3 regions of the Paenibacillus sp. BIC5C1 genome follow, and region 3 is predicted to be linked to each of the others. Evidence: riboswitches for the same ligand, from Rfam matches in the RefSeq annotation. Region 3 holds a riboswitch; each other region holds the start of a gene.
What was found. A riboswitch is a leader RNA that binds a small molecule or an ion and turns the genes downstream of it on or off. The one in region 3 is predicted to bind cyclic di-AMP.
Positions count from the first base shown of each region.

Region 1 (5,993 bases), 2.0 Mb from region 3:
TCTATCCAGGGCTTTGGACCAAGCCTCCACATCACCGCGTGCATCCCGGCTCAGGTTATTAATTCCCGATCCTGGCGTCACACTGTCGAATTTGACAAAGTTGATACCCCACTCGCCCAGAAGATCCGCGATGGAGTCAATGTACTTCTGTGAGCAAGGGTTTGAAAAATCAATTTTGTACGTGTACGAATCCCAAGCATCCATAACAACAAGCGGTTTTACTGCAATATCTTGCATACGACATGCCCCGCCCGTCCCATACACCTCAAGATTTTTATCATAGGCTGTGATGGATAATCCCGGAATGAGATAGATCCCGATCTTCTGTCCGTTATTATGGACATAATCGATGACCTCCTGAAATCCATTTGGATAAAGAACAGTACTCGGAATTGGACGGCCGTATTCATCTTCGTCACCGTTCCAGCCAGCATCAATATTAATGTATTCATATCCATGGGCTTGCAGCTTCTCGCGCATGGCGTCCGATTGCTTCTTAATACTCTCGGCCGATGTCCAGTTACCCGCCCCGTCATATACCTGCATGCTGTAACTGCTCCAACCCATATACGGCTTTTGGGCCAGACTCTTATCTGCTGCTTGTGCCACATTACCTGTTGTTCCGGTTATCCCGAACTGCACCGCCGCAATCATGAATACCATGAAACACATTGCAATCCTTTTTCCGATTCGTTTCAAATTATCCCTACCCCCTCTGAATTTGGTCATTCAAATTCCTGTTGATAGCGCTTCCATACGAGAAGAGAATAGTGGATGATGCATTCCCAAGATAGGTACAATTCGGTATTTTACGTACAATTAACCTGAATTATAGGGGCAAACCGTCGCAGAACAAACATATTTCCATTAATGGATAAATAAACAAATGAAAACTTCATCTTTGCTCAAGTCGAGGGAATGGGTAGAAAAAAATCAGGATGAGCAAATATCAAAATCTGCAAACAAATAAAAAAAGGTTCCTAAAGTGGCAACAATGCCATTCTAGGAACCTTTCTTGGTGTTACACATGATGCGGTCGAGAGGACTCGAACCTCCACGGGGGTTAGCCCACACGGACCTGAACCGTGCGCGTCTGCCAATTCCGCCACGACCGCGTATCTCTTATCTCCGAGAAATTACATCGCGGCGACAAGAGATAATATATCATGTGCAGGTAATTAGTGTCAACAAATAAATAAATCCTCTTCTAACGTGTAAAGCTTTTTATAAATTAGATCTTAGAAGGCCAGTTGCCGTACCAGGCATACCCGCCCCTTCTTTCCTTATCAATATCGCTGAGTTTGTATTTCACAACCCCATCACGTCCTACAAAGATCGGTTTATCCGTTCCAATTTCGTAAAAACGTGCCCAAATTGGCGCTGCACCTGAATCAGCTACGAGTTTGCTATCTCCGTTTTCTCTGACATACTTGTATCCTGTAATTTTAACGTTGTTGAACCAGGATTCTGCTGCTTGAATTGAAGCCTTAATTTTCGAGTTCGACGGTCTTGTTTTCAAAAACTTTACAATCGTACTGCTCTCTCCAGCACTTAGAGAAGGCACTTCATAAATCCTTGCTCCTGCAGGTTTTAGGGAGCTGGAATCATGCTGCTGTCCCCATGCAGTCAGTTTACCATTTGCTACAACCTGAGTATTGAGAATAGCATCCACACCTTTGGCAACTGATTTTTTACTGCGATCCGCAAGAGAGCTGTCGATGAATGAGAAATCACCTTTACGTGCACCTACTTCATCCAGCATGTACATGACATTAATCATGGCATCGTCGTTGAAGGTAATGTGTTTGTGATAGCCTGAGCTCTGGTATACTTGCGGCCATCCTCCATTGGAGTACTGCATATCTAACAAAAAGTTGATTCCTCTGATGGCAGCAGCCGAATATCGCGGATCATTCGTCTTTTTAAATTCTTTGGCTAGTCTTCTAATTTCTGAGTATGTAGCTTTGTTATCAATCGTAGATTTGGCCCACTCACCACTTGTTTCTTTGTAATCCTTCTTCCATCCCCCGTCAGGACGTTGATTCTTCAAAATATCTGAGATACTTGCTGTTGTTCCAGAGGCGTCTGCAGCAGATACCTTAACAGCAGGCTGAAATACCATTCCGATAACAGAGAAAACCATTGTACATGCCATAACCAAAGATGCAAACCTTGCTTGTTCCTTCACCATCGTTTAGAACACTCCCCAATTCATTTTCTGCAAACTGTTTTCCTTGCGCCTACTTCCTCCTTATATTTGTTTTAAAACTCAAACTATTTCTTTAAATCCAATAAATGGAACTCATAATTAGAAGTCTATGCAAAAAGTTGTATTTTGTCAATATTTGCAACAATATGTAACAAATTCATTGGCTTAACCTACTAATTCTAGTCTAATCGTATGTGAGAAAGCCAATAAATTGTCCAATTTCTTTCCCTCTGAAACAGTAGTTACTTTTTTGTCATCTATTAAAACACTTCATTCGAGTTATTTCTACATAAAAAGCGATAATTCCGTTAACATTGAGATGATAAGAAGTGTTCAAGAACGGTTTGACATTTTCGCATTTATGCAATATAGTTTCAAAAGGTTACAAAAACTTAATTATTCATTTGCCGAGTTTCATGTTTGAAAACGGGGGAACCATTTTGGGTGAATTATTCTTATACATAGGAAATATAGGGAACCTTCTACCGAACCCTTAGCTAACTCCGTAGGCATCGAAGGGAGAACAAAAATTTTGAAAAAGCTTATCATCTCCATTTTTGGAGCAGCAGTTCTATTTACATCCGGTGCAGCAAGCACAGAGGCAAGCAGTATTAACACCGTCGTTAACAACATGACAGGCATACCTTACAAATGGGGCGGCACAACATTGGCCGGATTTGATTGCTCTGGATTTATGAGATATATTTTCAACAAATATAGCATTGAATTACCACGCACTTCCCAGCAACAAGCTAAGGCCGGCACTCCGGTATCCAAAGCTAATCTGCGTACGGGTGACCTGGTATTCTTTAATACGATGGGCAATGGCATTTCACATACAGGTGTATATATCGGGGGCGGACAATTCGCTCATGCTTCAAGCAGCAAGGGTGTCAGCATCACTCAATTATCCAATCCTTACTTCAATGATCGTTACGTAACAGCACGCCGGGTAACGGGACAGTTTATGTATAACAAGATGCTGGGCAAAATATAAGTTAAACACGAAAAGGCTTCGGTTATAACCGGAGCCTTTTCTTCGTCTATCTTTGTCTACAGTGATATTGAAATTGATTTTAATGTAAAGCCTTCTGTACTCTCAATGCACCCTGAGACAACGCATGGCCTCCGCCAACTGCTCCAGCCACAGCAACCGTCTCCATAATCTCCTGATCGGTCGCTCCTTTGGCACGTGCTTCTTCCACGTGGTAAAACGTACATACCTCATTGTTTGCAAACAAACCAATGCCCAGCGCAATCAGCTGTTTGGTCTTGGCATCAATCTCACCTGCCTGAAAACATTCTCCAGTGAATTCATGATAAGACTTCACCACAGCTGGAAGCACGTCGCTTAATTCACCAATCTGATCTTTATAGGCATGAACCTTATCATTCATCAATGTCATGGTACCGCACATCCTCTCGGCTGATATGTTACAAGCTCTCACTGTACCTATCTTTTCTCCCGAGAGGTGCAATTATGCCAATACATCCATGGTAAATGAACCTAAAAACGCCTGTCCTATTCTTCGAGCGGGCTCTTGCGTGGTTCGCTGAACAGCTGATACTGATAATTCCGATCAAGCTTAACCACACGACGATTCTGACGGCGAATGAGCACCTGCTCCCCGTCCCAGGCCACTACAATGCCTGTCACATCATTGGACTGAATCTCGTCCCGTACTACCCTTACTTTTTCACCCGATAAACGCAGTGCATCCAATTCTGCATCACTGATCATATTCATGGCGCCTACTTTCCCAAAAAAATTATTTACAAAAAGAGACCTAAATGAAAAGTCATTTAGGTCTCACGTGACTGTATTGGACTGTCATGTCATTCGAAAATATGTCCCGACTGAAAGTTACCGCTGCGCGTGCTCTTTGCTGTCGTTCTTCTCAAACCAAAAATCAAGCACTTTGGCGGACATCACACGTTCTTCAAGGTACTCCACTTGATGCGGTGTAAATTGTTCTTTCCAAGAGAAGGACAACTCTTCGCACAAGCCTACAATCGTCAGCAATTCTGACCAGGCTACGTAGCGTTTGTACCAGAAAAATTGAGGATGTTCAATCATATAGGGATAAAGGTCATCGAATTCCGTATGTTTACAATCCAGGGCACGCTCAAAATGTACTTTCGATTCAGCCAGCTTATCAATAAAAAATTGTTCTGTTGCCGGTTGGTTACCCATGGTGTTGCCTCCTCTCCCTAACATAACCCCATTATAAATGAAATCAGCGGTCATGCAAAGGCATTGTTATAAAAATAGGCACTTTTTCCTTTAAAAAGTCACAATTCGTTATCGTCAAATTGCACGGTGCCATCGTTCAGTGAACGAATGCGCACCAACGCTTCAACCGGGATACCCTGCTCACGAATGGTGCGCGCTCCGGCCTGAAAACATTTTTCGACCACGACACCGAATCCGACCAGTTCTGCACCCGAACGTTCGATAATTTTGATGACACCGCGAGCGGCATCTCCATTCGCAATGATATCATCAATAAACAAAATACGGTCATTCTCATGAATATATTCACGGGACACCATAATATCCGTTACGATCCCTTTGGTAAAAGAAGGCACTCTTTCACAGTAGGCATCGGGGTCAGCCAAAAGTGTTTTTTTGCGACGGGCAAATACCAGCGGAACACCCAGTTCATGTGCGGCAGCAAAAGCGACCGGAATCCCGGAAGACTCCACTGTAATGACCCGAGTTACACCACTTTCACGAAAACGGGCGGCAAATTCACGTCCCATTTCCATCGTCAATGCAGGATCAATCTGATGATTCAGCAGACCATCCAGCTTCAGCACCTGATCCGACATGACTACGCCTTCTTGTAAAATTCGTTGTTTCAATACTTCCATAATTTGACCTCCCAAGCCTATCCTATGACGTAAAAGTATCATAGATCCGGCTATCAGTTCAAGCGAAATTGCCTTAACTCTTGTCCAGAGCATGTAAATGACCCCAGGTCACACTTCAATTGTCATGACTTTGATGGGTCAAGCATACCTTGTACCATGGCACCCGCATGTCCAAACTATTCAGGGGCCTGAGAGGGGAAACGCATGAAACAGGCATTTCGGGTGCTGCAGATCGCATTTACATACATTGGAACGGTAGTAGGAGCCGGCTTTGCAACAGGACAGGAGATATTGCAGTTTTTTACCCAGTATGGCAAATGGGCCACCATTACCATTGGCTTATCGACCATGCTCTTTGTCTGGTTAGGTACAAAAATGATGCTGATTGCCCATGATACCGGCTCACGCTCATACGAAGATCTCAACAAGCATCTATTCGGTCATAAAGCAGGAAACTGGATTACCTGGGTTACCCTTCTTATTCTCATCGGAGTAAACAGTGTCATGCTGGCTGGAGCAGGCTCGGTCTTTGTAGAGCATCTGGGGCTTCATTACCAGACCGGACTGATTGTTACCCTTATCGGTACTTATCTACTGCTTGGACGGGGCATTCAGGCTATTCTGCAAATGAACAGTATCGTAGTGCCCATGATGCTCCTGCTCTCTCTGCTTATGATCACCAGCACCATACATCATCCCGGCGCAAACCGATTTGTTACATTAACCACAGACAGCAATCCAATCCAGGTCTGGTTATCTCCTCTTTTGTATACTTCATTCAACCTGGCACTTGCCCAAGCTGTACTCGTTCCGGTGGGGAACCAGATTCGAAGCCGAAAGGTACTGAAATGGGGCGGCGTTCTGGGCGGGATTGGTGTAGGATTCATGCTTATGGCAGCTCACTTCGCCA
Region 1 covers NZ_CP135922.1:2,230,150-2,236,142, reverse strand. Annotated here, with positions in the region: gene RS891_RS10325 (X2-like carbohydrate binding domain-containing protein) at 1-699, opposite strand, end outside; tRNA gene RS891_RS10320 (tRNA-Leu) at 1,032-1,115, opposite strand; gene pelA (pectate lyase) at 1,232-2,191, opposite strand; cyclic di-AMP (ydaO/yuaA leader) riboswitch at 2,605-2,736, shown strand; gene RS891_RS10310 (C40 family peptidase) at 2,742-3,206, shown strand; gene RS891_RS10305 (carboxymuconolactone decarboxylase family protein) at 3,286-3,615, opposite strand; gene RS891_RS10300 (hypothetical protein) at 3,732-3,950, opposite strand; gene RS891_RS10295 (hypothetical protein) at 4,074-4,403, opposite strand; gene RS891_RS10290 (xanthine phosphoribosyltransferase) at 4,502-5,083, opposite strand; gene RS891_RS10285 (YkvI family membrane protein) at 5,288-5,993, shown strand, end outside.
Region 1: another riboswitch for cyclic di-AMP. It lies ahead of RS891_RS10310 (C40 family peptidase); the one in region 3 lies ahead of RS891_RS18830 (3D domain-containing protein).

Region 2 (5,993 bases), 2.9 Mb from region 3:
GTGGGATGAAGGTGGCATCACATCTGTAGATATTAAAGAAGCACAACAATATAATGAGGCTTTTGAAAAAATGAGGTCGGAATAACCTGGATCGGTTATTATCGCACTACCGGAAATGAGTGAAACATACATGTCAGACGATAATCAGAACAAACCTCTTATTGCTGTCGTAGGCAGCCTTAATATGGATCTGGTGGTGAAGACGGACATCATTCCTGAGGAAGGCGAGACGGTGAGCGGGGAGGAACTGCATTATTTGGCCGGGGGCAAAGGCGCTAATCAGGCGGTTGCTGCTGCACGACTGGGCGGACAGACAACGATGGTTGGTGCGGTAGGTTCGGATGGTTTTGGTGAACGCCTACTGCACAGTCTAACGGAAAGCGGGGCGGATGCCTCGCAAGTTCGCATTCTCGATGATACTGTTACTGGTACGGCCTCCATCTGGCTCTCCAAAGGAGATAACCGGATTATTGTTATTCCTGGAGCGAATGGGCAGGTTGTGCCTGCGATGCTGGAAGAGGCGGATACGGTAAAAAGCCTGACTGCAGCCGCAGCGGTGCTGCTGCAGCTGGAGATCCCGCTGCCTGCGGTCACCCGCGCCGCCCAACTGGCGGCTGAAGGCAGCGCATTGGTGGTGCTCAACCCGGCACCTGCTGTGCCGGGTCTGCCCCAGGAGCTGCTGCGGTGCGTCGACGTCATTACGCCGAACCGCAGCGAGCTCGCCGTGCTCACCGGCCGGGATGATCTCCGGCCGGAAGACGTGGATGCGGCGGTCGCAGAGCTCGCCGCATCCCTCGGGGCCGCTGTCGTCACGACGCTCGGCCCCGAGGGGGCTGTGTACGCGGCAGCGCCTAACGGCCGCGTACAGGCAGGGCGAGCCGGCGCGTGCCGTGCGCCCGGCTACGCCGTAAGCGCCGTCGACACGACCGGCGCTGGCGATTGCTTCAACGGCGCGCTGGCAGTAGCCCTCGCGCGCGGAGAGACGCTGGACGCGGCGGTAAGCTTCGCCATGGGCGCAGCCGCGTTGTCCGTGACGAAGCTCGGCGCCCAGTCCGGGATGCCGTCCGCACGTGAAGTGCAGGCTTTTCTTGCCGAGCAGAAGGCAAAGGCCCAGTAGTCTATGCATGCTTTAGCTGAATCAGAGGCGGTAGGTGGGATGAGCCACTGCAACAGAGGAGCATTAGCGTGGTATACGTTTTCATCCAAGCATCCCATCCCTGAAATGAGCAAGAGGCTCTTACTTCCCAGTACGGGAGAGTAAGAGCCTCTTCTCTGTATGACCATTGATAAATCCAGCAACCCTGAAAGACGAATAAGGGTTGCCTACGTGTGCGTCAAGCGTCAGCGTGGTTTATAGCATGCTTAAAGAGCAGGAGGTGACTAAAGCCACCACACTCTCTATACCTGCAACTCTCCACAATCTGAACGCCTGGGGCGTCTTGGATTACTTCTTCTCCGCCAGCCACATCGCAATATTCGCGATTTCTTCATCCTTCAGCTTGTCTTTGAACGAAGGCATGCCGCCGCTTTTACCTTTGACGATGGTCGTATAAATCTTCTCCACATCGTCCTGGCTGCCAATCTTCTGCAGACTAGGGCCCATGCCCCCTTGAAGCTGATCACCGTGGCAGGTAATACAGTTTGCTTTGACCAGTGCCTCGGCCTGTCCTGCATCCATTGTAACTTGCGGCATCGTCGGTTTCGCTTCTTCAGCAACTTCCTCTTTCCCTGGAAGCGTAAACATTAGTACAATAGCTAAAGCGCACGCTGCAAAAAATACCCCGCTCATGATCCATTTGTGCATCCCTTATGTCCCCTCCAGAATGAAAGATCATCTAACTTGAAACTATCCATATCATTATAACGGAACCTGTAGTGACATCATAGCATTTTGTGGTAATTTTTTGAACTAATCACATAACAGGGGACTTTTTAGGGTGATTTTAAGCCTTATTTACCCGCGAGGACCCTCATAGACCATGCAGTAAAAAGGTTGCAAACCACTCGGCGTCTGTCGTTCATATGTATCCTGCGTAACAAATCCGGCTTTAAGATAGACGCGAATGGCCCGGTCATTCCAGGTCAGAACTTCCAGATCAATTTCGTTTGCAGGGTTCCGGCGAATGGCTTCCTGCACAATGGCCGATACAAAAGCCTTCCCTTGTCCATGACCACAGCGTTCAGGGTGCATACCCAGACCAATGCGGGTGACACCTTCAAGCGGGAAATATTGAGCGAAACCGCAAATCTGCTGATCCTCTCCCAGCACTACCGCATATTGTTCCTTCCGCAGCTGGGGATCGCCGAATTCTACTTCAAGTGCTTTCATCTGCTCCCAGGGCAGCCAGCTATAAATATTATAAGGGGGGTCATACTGCCAATCGCAGATGAGCTCCGCATGTTCTTCTTGCATGGGCACAACGTGAAACGTCACAGGGGCTTCATCCATACAACTGTACGCTCCTCTCATTGTGAACAAGCTATAATGATTCTGATTTGTCCATATACATATGTCATTCCGTATCTAAGCTTGTTTCCACTCTACAAAAGAGGTGTTCATTTGGCAAGCCCCCGTTTTAGAAAAAAAAGTGAAACAAAAGTTCCGGTAATTTCGTTTATATTATAGTGGGATGGGTAAAAACATTATAAGAGCACGGACGAAGCAACAAAAAATAGCTCAAAAAAAGTTAAAGTTAGATTTGATAGCTGTCTCGAATACGTTAAAGGAAACGAAGCACAAAAAAACCGCCGGACACATTCCTGCGGAGAATGTACCAGACGGTTCTATTATGCTTCGTTACAGTAGTGTTATTGTTACAGCATGACGTTGCTCAGCTTGTCCCTAGTCGATGGCCAATGTCTCATATGCGTCCGTGCTCATAATGCGTTTAGCGCCAACATAGCGGTTAGCCCAGTAGCTTTCGCTTAATGCGCTAATTGTAACTCCTTTGGAAGAAGAAGAGTGTGCAAACTTTCCATCCCCTACAAAGATACCAACGTGTGAAACCCCTTTGCCCGTTGTATTGAAGAATACCAGATCACCTGGTCTCATTTCCATACGGGATACTGAATCACCCATGTCGAATTGCGAACTCGATTGGCGAGCCAAATCAATACCCAGCTTGTCGAATACATAACTTGTAAACCCAGAGCAGTCAAAGCCGTTAAGCGTTGTTCCTCCGCTTTTGTATGTAGTTCCCATTGCCGAATCAATGACTTGGTCCATTTTTGAATCTGCGAATGCGCTGCCTGCTCCAAGCGATAATGCGAATGTGATGCTGAGTACAGCTGCGGTTAATTTCTTTTTAAACAAGAGATATACCCCTTCCAATGCCTGCGAGGTTAGCTTAAGGATTCGGTTGAAGGTCCCCTATGATCCCTCTGTTGCAAGATCAATTCACCCATAACTGGTTCCCCCGCTTCCCAGGTGCTAGGAATTTGGCTGCTAGTTATGCACCTGCGAAATCAAGAAATGACGATTAAATTTTAAGTAGTTACAAATATGAAGGTAAAGATTACAAAGTTGTTACTAAAAACTCACTGCGATTATTGTAACAGAGGTATACCACTTTGGCAACGTTTAACAGCAAAATTAGCAAAAAAAACCTCGACCTTTGACGGGGAAAGGTCGAGGTTTGCTTTTTTAAAGGCGTTTAATGAAAACAACTTTACATAGAGATGGTAACAATTTTTAACTATGCACGTTAATCTTTGACCGAGTTGGACTGCCATAACCGGAAATGTGCGCATATTTTCCATAGGCTCAGCAAGCACCGGGCAAGTGGATACGTCTGTTGTAGTATAAGACCGGTTAAGCCCGTTAGTAACCATGAAGCTGAAGTAAAGGCACCAAAGACCAGGAGATGAAGGCCACCCAGCAGGACAGCAATGCCGATTAGAGTGATGACCTGGCGTAGTGCAATCCATAGAGCTTGAAACGTACCACGTGCTCCGCCTTCCCCATCAGGTGCTGAGATACCAAACTGCATGTAGAGCAGGATATGATGGATAACCCACCCGTATACAATCCAACCAGCAACATAGGGAATACCAGGCAGGAGCAGATGGAGGGAATGAAAACCTTCCATAAGGATGGAATAAAGTTTTGGTGCGAGCCAATAAGCCGGTAGCAGCAGCAATAGGGTGCGAATGGTGTGGAGCAACAGCATTGGTTTCCACAAATTTTTGATGCCGCGAATGAATGGAATGCGCTCTTCCGAATGATTATAATGCTGGAGCGAATAGAGCAGCCCTGCCTGAATGAGAGGGCTAATTAGCATCCGTAGCAGCAGCATAGCCCCTAAAATCCATAAATAGCGATGGACCTCTGGATTCATAGTCAGGCCGAGTTGGCTCTCCATTTTGAATAAAATCGTACTGAGTTCCCCTGTATCAGGGTCGGGATAACGCAGGAGCAGCGGGACCACAGCTGACTGAACCATTCGATAAAGAAAGTATCCCCATACTAATTGATAGAGAAATAAGAGTGCTGCAATAAACATATGTTGACGGACGAGAAACCAGCCTTCACGTATTTTCGCTTTCACTGTATCCACCTCACCATGACAGACTTCCGAATATGGCTTCTATAAGTTTGGTTGCGCTCATGCTCCAGCGGGATTTGGTTGGCTCATCCAGTCCGGCTCTCAGGAAATTGTTTATATGATGGTTCTCCAGCACAATTGTGTATAGCGGGTCAGTCATAGCCCAGGAAACAGGGGAAGTGTAGGTCAGTTTGTAGGTAATGCGCTCCTCGCTGCCATCCCATTCTTTCGTCATGGTTTTCCCGTCTTCGAACATAATTCGAACAGGCACCTTTTTATATTCACTGCCTTTTTTCTGGACTGTAATGGACGACTCGTACAACGTTTGACCGTCTTTTAGGATAGGATTGATTGCGATCTTCTCCACTGCAAAGTCAGCCATTCCGTCTCCGTATACATACTGATTAAAATAATCAGTCCAGGATGTACGGGTTACTTGCTCCACGACCTTTTGAAAATCAGACGAAGTAGGGTGCTTGAAGCGGTATTTCTTTACATAGGTCGAGAGGATACGCTCCATCGTTTTGGCACCAACCTGTTGTTCTATCCCGAGTAATACAAGCTTGCCTCGTGTGTATACGTTCGCTGCATATTGATTCTGGGAATCAAACTTCCAGGAGTCCTGTGTCAGTGAAGCTGGAGAAGTAATGAGACCTGATTGTACAGGCAGATTCGGGATAAGTCCGTATTCCTGTTCCATCACTTTGTCTTCTGCATAGGAGGTGAATCCTTCATCCAGCCAAGCCTCTTCAAATTCATTACTCGCGACCATGCCGTAAAAATACTGATGCCCGATCTCGTGCACAACCGTACGTTCCAGATCGTAACCAGGTGCAGAATCATCCGCACCGAAGGCAGTGACCAAAGTAGGGTATTCCATTCCTCCTGCGCCATTCCCCGATTTGGGCGGGACAACGATGGACAGTGTGGAATACGGATAGGGGCCAAACCACTTGCTATAATTAGATAGCGCTGCTTTGGCGGCGTAGAAATAACGTTCCTTCAGATCCTGATGAGCAGGGTCGAGATACAGCTTGATTCGAACGCCTGGCACATTGGGAGCGGAGAAGGGCTCTTCCGCATAAACAAAATCAGGAGAGGCTGACCAGGCAAAGTCATGCACATCATCGGCATAGAACTGATATATTTTTTCTCCGTTCTTCACAACAGCTTGCTGGGTCGGGAAACCAGTAGCAGCTACTTTGTATGTTTCCGGTACCCGAATACGCACACTATAGATACCGAAATCAGCATAAAACTCTGAATTTCCATGATACTGATGCAGATTCCAGCCTTCGGTCGTCTGACCTCGTGTGCCTACTGGCTCATATACACTAAGTTTAGGGAACCATTGGCCTGCCATTACAAAATTATCTGCCGTTCCCATGCGGGCAAAAATTTTCGGTAGCTTGACCTCAAATCGGGTGTGAAGCGTTATGCTTTCACCGC
Region 2 covers NZ_CP135922.1:111,026-117,018, forward strand. Annotated here, with positions in the region: gene RS891_RS00510 (4a-hydroxytetrahydrobiopterin dehydratase) at 1-85, shown strand, start outside; gene rbsK (ribokinase) at 131-1,117, shown strand; gene RS891_RS00520 (c-type cytochrome) at 1,445-1,804, opposite strand; gene RS891_RS00525 (GNAT family N-acetyltransferase) at 1,955-2,449, opposite strand; gene RS891_RS00530 (C40 family peptidase) at 2,843-3,313, opposite strand; cyclic di-AMP (ydaO/yuaA leader) riboswitch at 3,317-3,454, opposite strand; gene RS891_RS00535 (hypothetical protein) at 3,705-4,547, opposite strand; gene RS891_RS00540 (M1 family metallopeptidase) at 4,558-5,993, opposite strand, start outside.
Region 2: another riboswitch for cyclic di-AMP. It lies ahead of RS891_RS00530 (C40 family peptidase); the one in region 3 lies ahead of RS891_RS18830 (3D domain-containing protein).

Region 3 (5,993 bases):
TATTACCACTGCCGCTGACCGATTCAAGCGGATATGTGTCCTGAACGGAAGGTGCTCCGCACGCGGACAGCAGGGACATCACAAGGCTGAGGACCAGCATTAATTTTAATCCATGTGCCAAGCGCTTTTTCATTGGAACCTCTCCTAGCTCGAACGAATCACTTTGATATCCGCAGGAAGAATGGACTCACCCTCATACAGCGTAAATCTTCTGTCTTGCCACTCCACACGCAATAGCATGTTATCATCAGACTGATATTGCCATACTAATTGTTCCCCAGCCTGACCATAGGGTGTCCTGCCTGCAGTGGTTACCATTCCTCCGTATTCTTCCTCCAGATGATACGCACGTCCATCCAAATCCAGCAACGTAGGCACCTCATCTGGTGCATCGAGACGGCCATCAATTGGTGTATAGAGGGCATACCGGGTCATTTCCCGTTCTTCAATATGCAAATGTCGGATTGCCGTACCATCCTGCAACGTGAGGACAGCTGCATTTCGCGCTCGATGATGTACCCGCCCAACAACTTCATAGGTGACCAGCGAAACCTCACAGATATCACCAGGCGCCAGCTGAAGCATTGTTTTCTCTACCTTAGGCGGTTCAGGTTTGGCTATTATCCCTTTAATCCGTTTCCACACACTCATACCCATTACTCCTGTTCTTTATCTTATAAACAAGCTGCAATAATTAATGCGCCCACGATATGTAGTGCACCTGAGAACAAACCATAACCTGTCTTGCCCTGCTGTATTCCCGTATCCAGATCCAGGTTGGCCCATCTCCGAATCATAAAGTGAACCACGCTCTCCAGGATCAGCAAAATGATAAATGAAACAACGGATACGAGCAGCGCTTCTCCAAGATGACCCGCTGTCGAAATGGAGGTGGCGAGTACATATCCCTGAGCAAACAGCTTCATAACCATACGTGTCGTAACGGCCATATTGCCCGCCTTCACTTCGGCAAAATCCTTATATTTTGTAAACAAAGAATCCACATACATCAAGACAAACAGCAAAACCGAACCCGATAACGTCCAGACCAGCATTGCCAAAATGTTCAAATCCATTTACATAGCCCCCACATCTCAACATGAACCGCAATTAAAAGCGAAGGAGAAACGCTGGTCTCTCCTCCGCTGGTGCCCCTGCTTGCTTACAAGGTTTTAGTTCTTATTTTCGTATTGCTTCATCAACGCTGCCAGTTCATCCTCAACAGCCTGATCTTTGCCCAACTTCTCGAACTCATCATCCAGCGATTTTCCTTTGGACGACATCTCATTGCTGGCTTCGGCCTGAGCTTCCATCTGCATCATTTTCTCTTCCATACGCTTCATACCGGCACTTGCAGTGTCGGAGCCAAATCCGTTCAGCGCCTTGTTGATTTCGGTTTGAGCTTTTGCCGCGTTGTAGCGTGCAACCAATGTTTCACGTTTGTTTTTCATTTGCGTTAATTGTTTTCGCATTTCGTCCAGCTTGCCACGAAGGTTATCGGCAGAAGCCTTGTTTTGGTCATAGCTTGTTTTGTATTCGGCCATCTTCTCTTCAGCGACCTTCTTCTCTTCCAATGCCCGACGTGCCAAATCCATATTCTGTGCACGCGCTGCTGTATGTGCTTGCTCCTCACGTTTCTTCACGAGAGCTTCCTGTTCTTCAAACAGCTGCTTGAATTTTTTCTCGATGGCGATCTGTGCAGCAACAGCTTTTTCTGCATCTTCCAGATCTTCCTGCATATCCCGAATATATTGATCCGTCATTTTGATCGGATCTTCTGCCTTGTCAATAATAGAGTTAATGTTAGACATCGTTAAATCGCGCAATCTTTTGAAAATGGACATTATGGTATTCCTCCTAGTCGATAGTTCATCCTTGTATATAATCATACATACGTGGCAATGTTCTACTCGTTTCAATTTTAACAAAAAAAATCATAAAAAACGATTTTAGCCTGCCTAGCCTATATGGAACTATTGAATCAATCGACCCGTTTGGCACAGCTCTTCATCAAGCAGTTTCTCTGCAGTCTGCACAATCTCATCAATCTGCATCCGCGTAATTGCATCAAAGTGAATCCCCATCACTACGGTAACGGTTACCTTTAAATGAAGGGCAGCCTTACGTGCTAATCTCTCACACAGTTCTTGTTCTTTATGCCCTGGAATATGGACTGTAGCCCCACTCACTCGTTCACGGTCTGGATAAAATGTGGCTACTGCTCCAATATGTGATCTACCTCCAGTTACCATAAACACTTTGTCTTCCCCTGCCTCAATCACCTGTAAACGAACGGAGTTTAAATCGTATGTACTCATCCTGCTCCACCTGTCCTTTTAAATATGTAATATGTAATGGTGGAATTATGGCTCCAATTTAATGAATCAGCAGTGAAACATCTCACATCATGCATAAATACGGATGGCCCCGGGCATACCATAGAGAACGCAATTTGGGAAAAGGAGGCACGAACATGCGTATACGCCTCATCATGTTATCCATCATGGTCATTCTTCTGGGAGGAAGTTATGCTCCTGCTCAGTTATGGGCTTCTTCAAGCCCGCAAACCGAACCTGCTTCGAAATCTGATTCTCCTGAAGAAGAACAGTTGACGCTGGGACAACTCAGACAGAAATATGCAGATACGTTCAAAACCAATGGCCCCTCAACAAAAAAGGTTGCTCTGACTTTTGATGACGTACCTGATCCCCGTTTCACCCCGCAGGTGCTGGATATTTTAAAAAAATACAAGGTGCGGGCTACGTTTTTCATCGTGGGACATCGCGCTGAGAAACATCCGGATTTAGTGAAACGCATGGTGAAGGAAGGGCATATTGTTGGCAATCACAGCTACAATCACCCGGAGTTCAGTAAGTTATCCATGAATGCATTTCGCAAACAAATCTTACATACCGGGGACATTATTCGGAATCTGGTGGGTTACACTCCCAAAATGATTCGTCCACCTTATGGTGACATTAACGAGCAACAGCTGCAATGGGCTGCTAAACAACATTACAGCATTGTGAACTGGAACGTCGATTCTCTGGACTGGAAGGGCCTCACCAAAGAGGAAGTCAAACAAAACATCCTGTCCGCCGTCAAACCGGGTTCCATTGTGCTTCAGCATGCAGGTGGAGGTGTAGGATCGAAGCTAAATGGGTCCATCGAGGCGTTGCCTGAAGTTATCGAGGAATTGCGAAACCGCGGGTATGAGCTGGTGACTTTGGACGAAATGTTGGAACTGCCAAAGGGTAAATAGGTCAAGGAATTCAGAAGTCGGATTTTACAAAAGGGTGTTCTTCAATCACGATATCGTGATTGAAGAACACCCTTTATTGTTTAATTTAGATGTAGTTGGAGTCACATATGATGATGTGCAGCTAATCTTTGATTTTATTTCAAAATGTAAAGTTCAACATCCTGAATACCAAAGGTATTTACGGATTGCTTGCTGCCAGGAATAAAGATATCAATCTTGTGCCCTTTAATGGCACCACCCACATCACGAGCCGTAGCGACGAATGCCTGTTTGGGCAGTCCTGGATGTGTATGACCTGTCACCAGTACCTTTGTACCCAATGGAATGATACTCGGGTCTACTGCGATCGTGCCCAGTTCAAGCGGATTGCCGAAGTAATCTACAGCACCCCATCCTCCATTTTCAGAAGCATCAGAAGAGTATGCCGTTGCTTTGACGTCAACAGTTTTGCTGTAATCAAACGTTTTTCCCCAGGCTTGTACAACTTTACTATCTGCATTAACGTCAAGGCTTGCGGCAGTTACCGTTTTAGCTGCTGCAGCAGAAGCTGTGTTCGTTGTTTTACCAGGGATCGTGATTTTCAAACCACCATAAATGTTGTAAGCTGAAATGTCATTATTAGCTTTAATAAGAGCGTTAAGTCCAACTCCATATTGTTTGGATAAGGTGTAGAAGGTATCCCCCTCTTTGGCCACATGAACTGAATCAGCATGAGCCGGAACGGCCTGAATGAGCATTGCTGCTGTCAGCAAAGCTGTTGCTGTTTTGGCTATACGTTTCTTGTTAATCATGGTCTTCCTCCCTCATTATGCCTGCGAAGTTAGTTGTCGGATTCGGATGGAGGAAACCACCCTATAGGTTCAATTACATTAATAATTTTATGTAGCCCTAATTCACCCCAAGCCGTGTGCAAATGAATCTTCCCCAAGCACACTCTGCATCGTTACATCCCCCACACTCCCAACTCCGGAAGTTTCGGCAGGAACAAATATATCACAATTTTGTAACCAAGAGTCGTAGTAAATGTTACCATCTCGCTAATTCACTTCAATACTTTTGCTGAATTCAAGCGGTTTTTTCAAAAAAATGTCTATTTGAGCTTATATCGTTGATGACAGAAACGTTACTTTTTATGTATATCTGTAAGTATCCTCGCATAACAAACAATCCCTGCCGACGGGTCGTCGGCAGGGATCTATGAGGTGATGAAATTCTCATACGCAGTATAGATTTTGCATTTTTATCCTAATCTTCATCCTTAATAACTTGGATGGATTAGAGCACTTTAGCAAGGAAGTCACGTGTACGTGCATGCTTGGGCTCGCCAAACACTTCAGCAGGCGTTCCTTCTTCTACAATTACCCCGCCATCCATGAACAGGATACGATCACCTACTTCACGTGCGAAGCCCATCTCATGCGTTACTATTACCATAGTCATTCCGCCCTCTGCAAGCCGCTTCATGACATCCAGTACTTCACCGACCATTTCAGGGTCCAGTGCTGAAGTAGGCTCGTCAAACAGCATGACATGCGGCTGCATCGCAAGCGCTCTTGCAATGGCGATCCGTTGTTTTTGTCCACCGGACAGCTGATTTGGATAGGCGTCTTTTTTGTCAAAGAGGCCAACCGTCTTGAGCAAATCTGCGCAAATTTGTTCCGCTTCGTGTGCAGATTGTTTTTTCACTTTAATGGGAGCAATCGTAATGTTCTGCTGCACCGTTTTGTGCGGGAACAGATTGAAATGCTGGAATACCATCCCCATTTTTTCACGAGTTGCATTAATGTTATGTTTGGGGTCAGTAATCGACACACCTTCGAAATTAATTTCGCCGGAAGTTGGCTGTTCCAGCAGATTCAGGCAGCGCAAGAAGGTACTTTTCCCCGATCCCGACGGACCGATGACCACGACAACCTCGCCTTTGCCAATTGTTACGTTAATGCCCTTGAGCACATCGTTATTTCCATATGATTTGTGTAATTGTCTAACGTCTATCACTTGCACTCAACTTCCTTTCCAGTCGACCCAGCAGCTTGGACAAAATGAACGTCAGCACAAAGTAAATGGCCGCTGCAATCAGGAATGGATTCATTCCTTGGTACGTAATGTTTTTGACTACACTTGCTTGGTACATAATGTCCACCATACCAATAACTGAGATGATGGAGGATTCCTTGATAATGGTCACGAACTCATTACCGATCGCCGGCAACACCGCTTTGAACGCTTGTGGAAGCACAATGAAGCGCATTGCCGCACCTCTGCCCATTCCCAGGGAACGAGCTGCTTCCAACTGGCCTCGATCCACACCCTGAATACCAGCCCGGAAAATCTCGGCCAGATAGGCACCACTATTGATGGATAATGTGATAATCCCCGCCTGAAGTGGCGTGAAATTAATTCCCAACGTCAGAGCAAGACCGTAATAGATAATCATCAGTTGAACCAGCATTGGCGTACCGCGAATGACCTCAACGTAAGCTGTTCCGATCCAACGCAGAATTGAGACGTCATGCAGACGGAACAGACAGATGATCAACCCGATAATTACCCCGAAGATTACACCGAGTGCAGACAATAAGAGGGTGTAACCTACACCTGTTGCATAAAAGCTTTTGTACTCCCAGAACACTTGAAAAATGTTTTGGTCTTTTTTCACCTTGTCTGCCATCAACTGGCTTGCTTCGATAACCAACTGATCGATTTTATTTTCGCTTTTCAGACGCTCGAG
Region 3 covers NZ_CP135922.1:4,243,948-4,249,940, forward strand. Annotated here, with positions in the region: gene RS891_RS18800 (DUF4247 domain-containing protein) at 1-133, opposite strand, end outside; gene RS891_RS18805 (DUF4178 domain-containing protein) at 145-651, opposite strand; gene RS891_RS18810 (DUF350 domain-containing protein) at 675-1,076, opposite strand; gene RS891_RS18815 (PspA/IM30 family protein) at 1,173-1,844, opposite strand; gene RS891_RS18820 (prenylated flavin chaperone LpdD) at 1,974-2,318, opposite strand; gene RS891_RS18825 (polysaccharide deacetylase family protein) at 2,474-3,262, shown strand; gene RS891_RS18830 (3D domain-containing protein) at 3,397-4,053, opposite strand; cyclic di-AMP (ydaO/yuaA leader) riboswitch at 4,056-4,253, opposite strand; gene RS891_RS18835 (amino acid ABC transporter ATP-binding protein) at 4,538-5,260, opposite strand; gene RS891_RS18840 (ABC transporter substrate-binding protein/permease) at 5,247-5,993, opposite strand, start outside.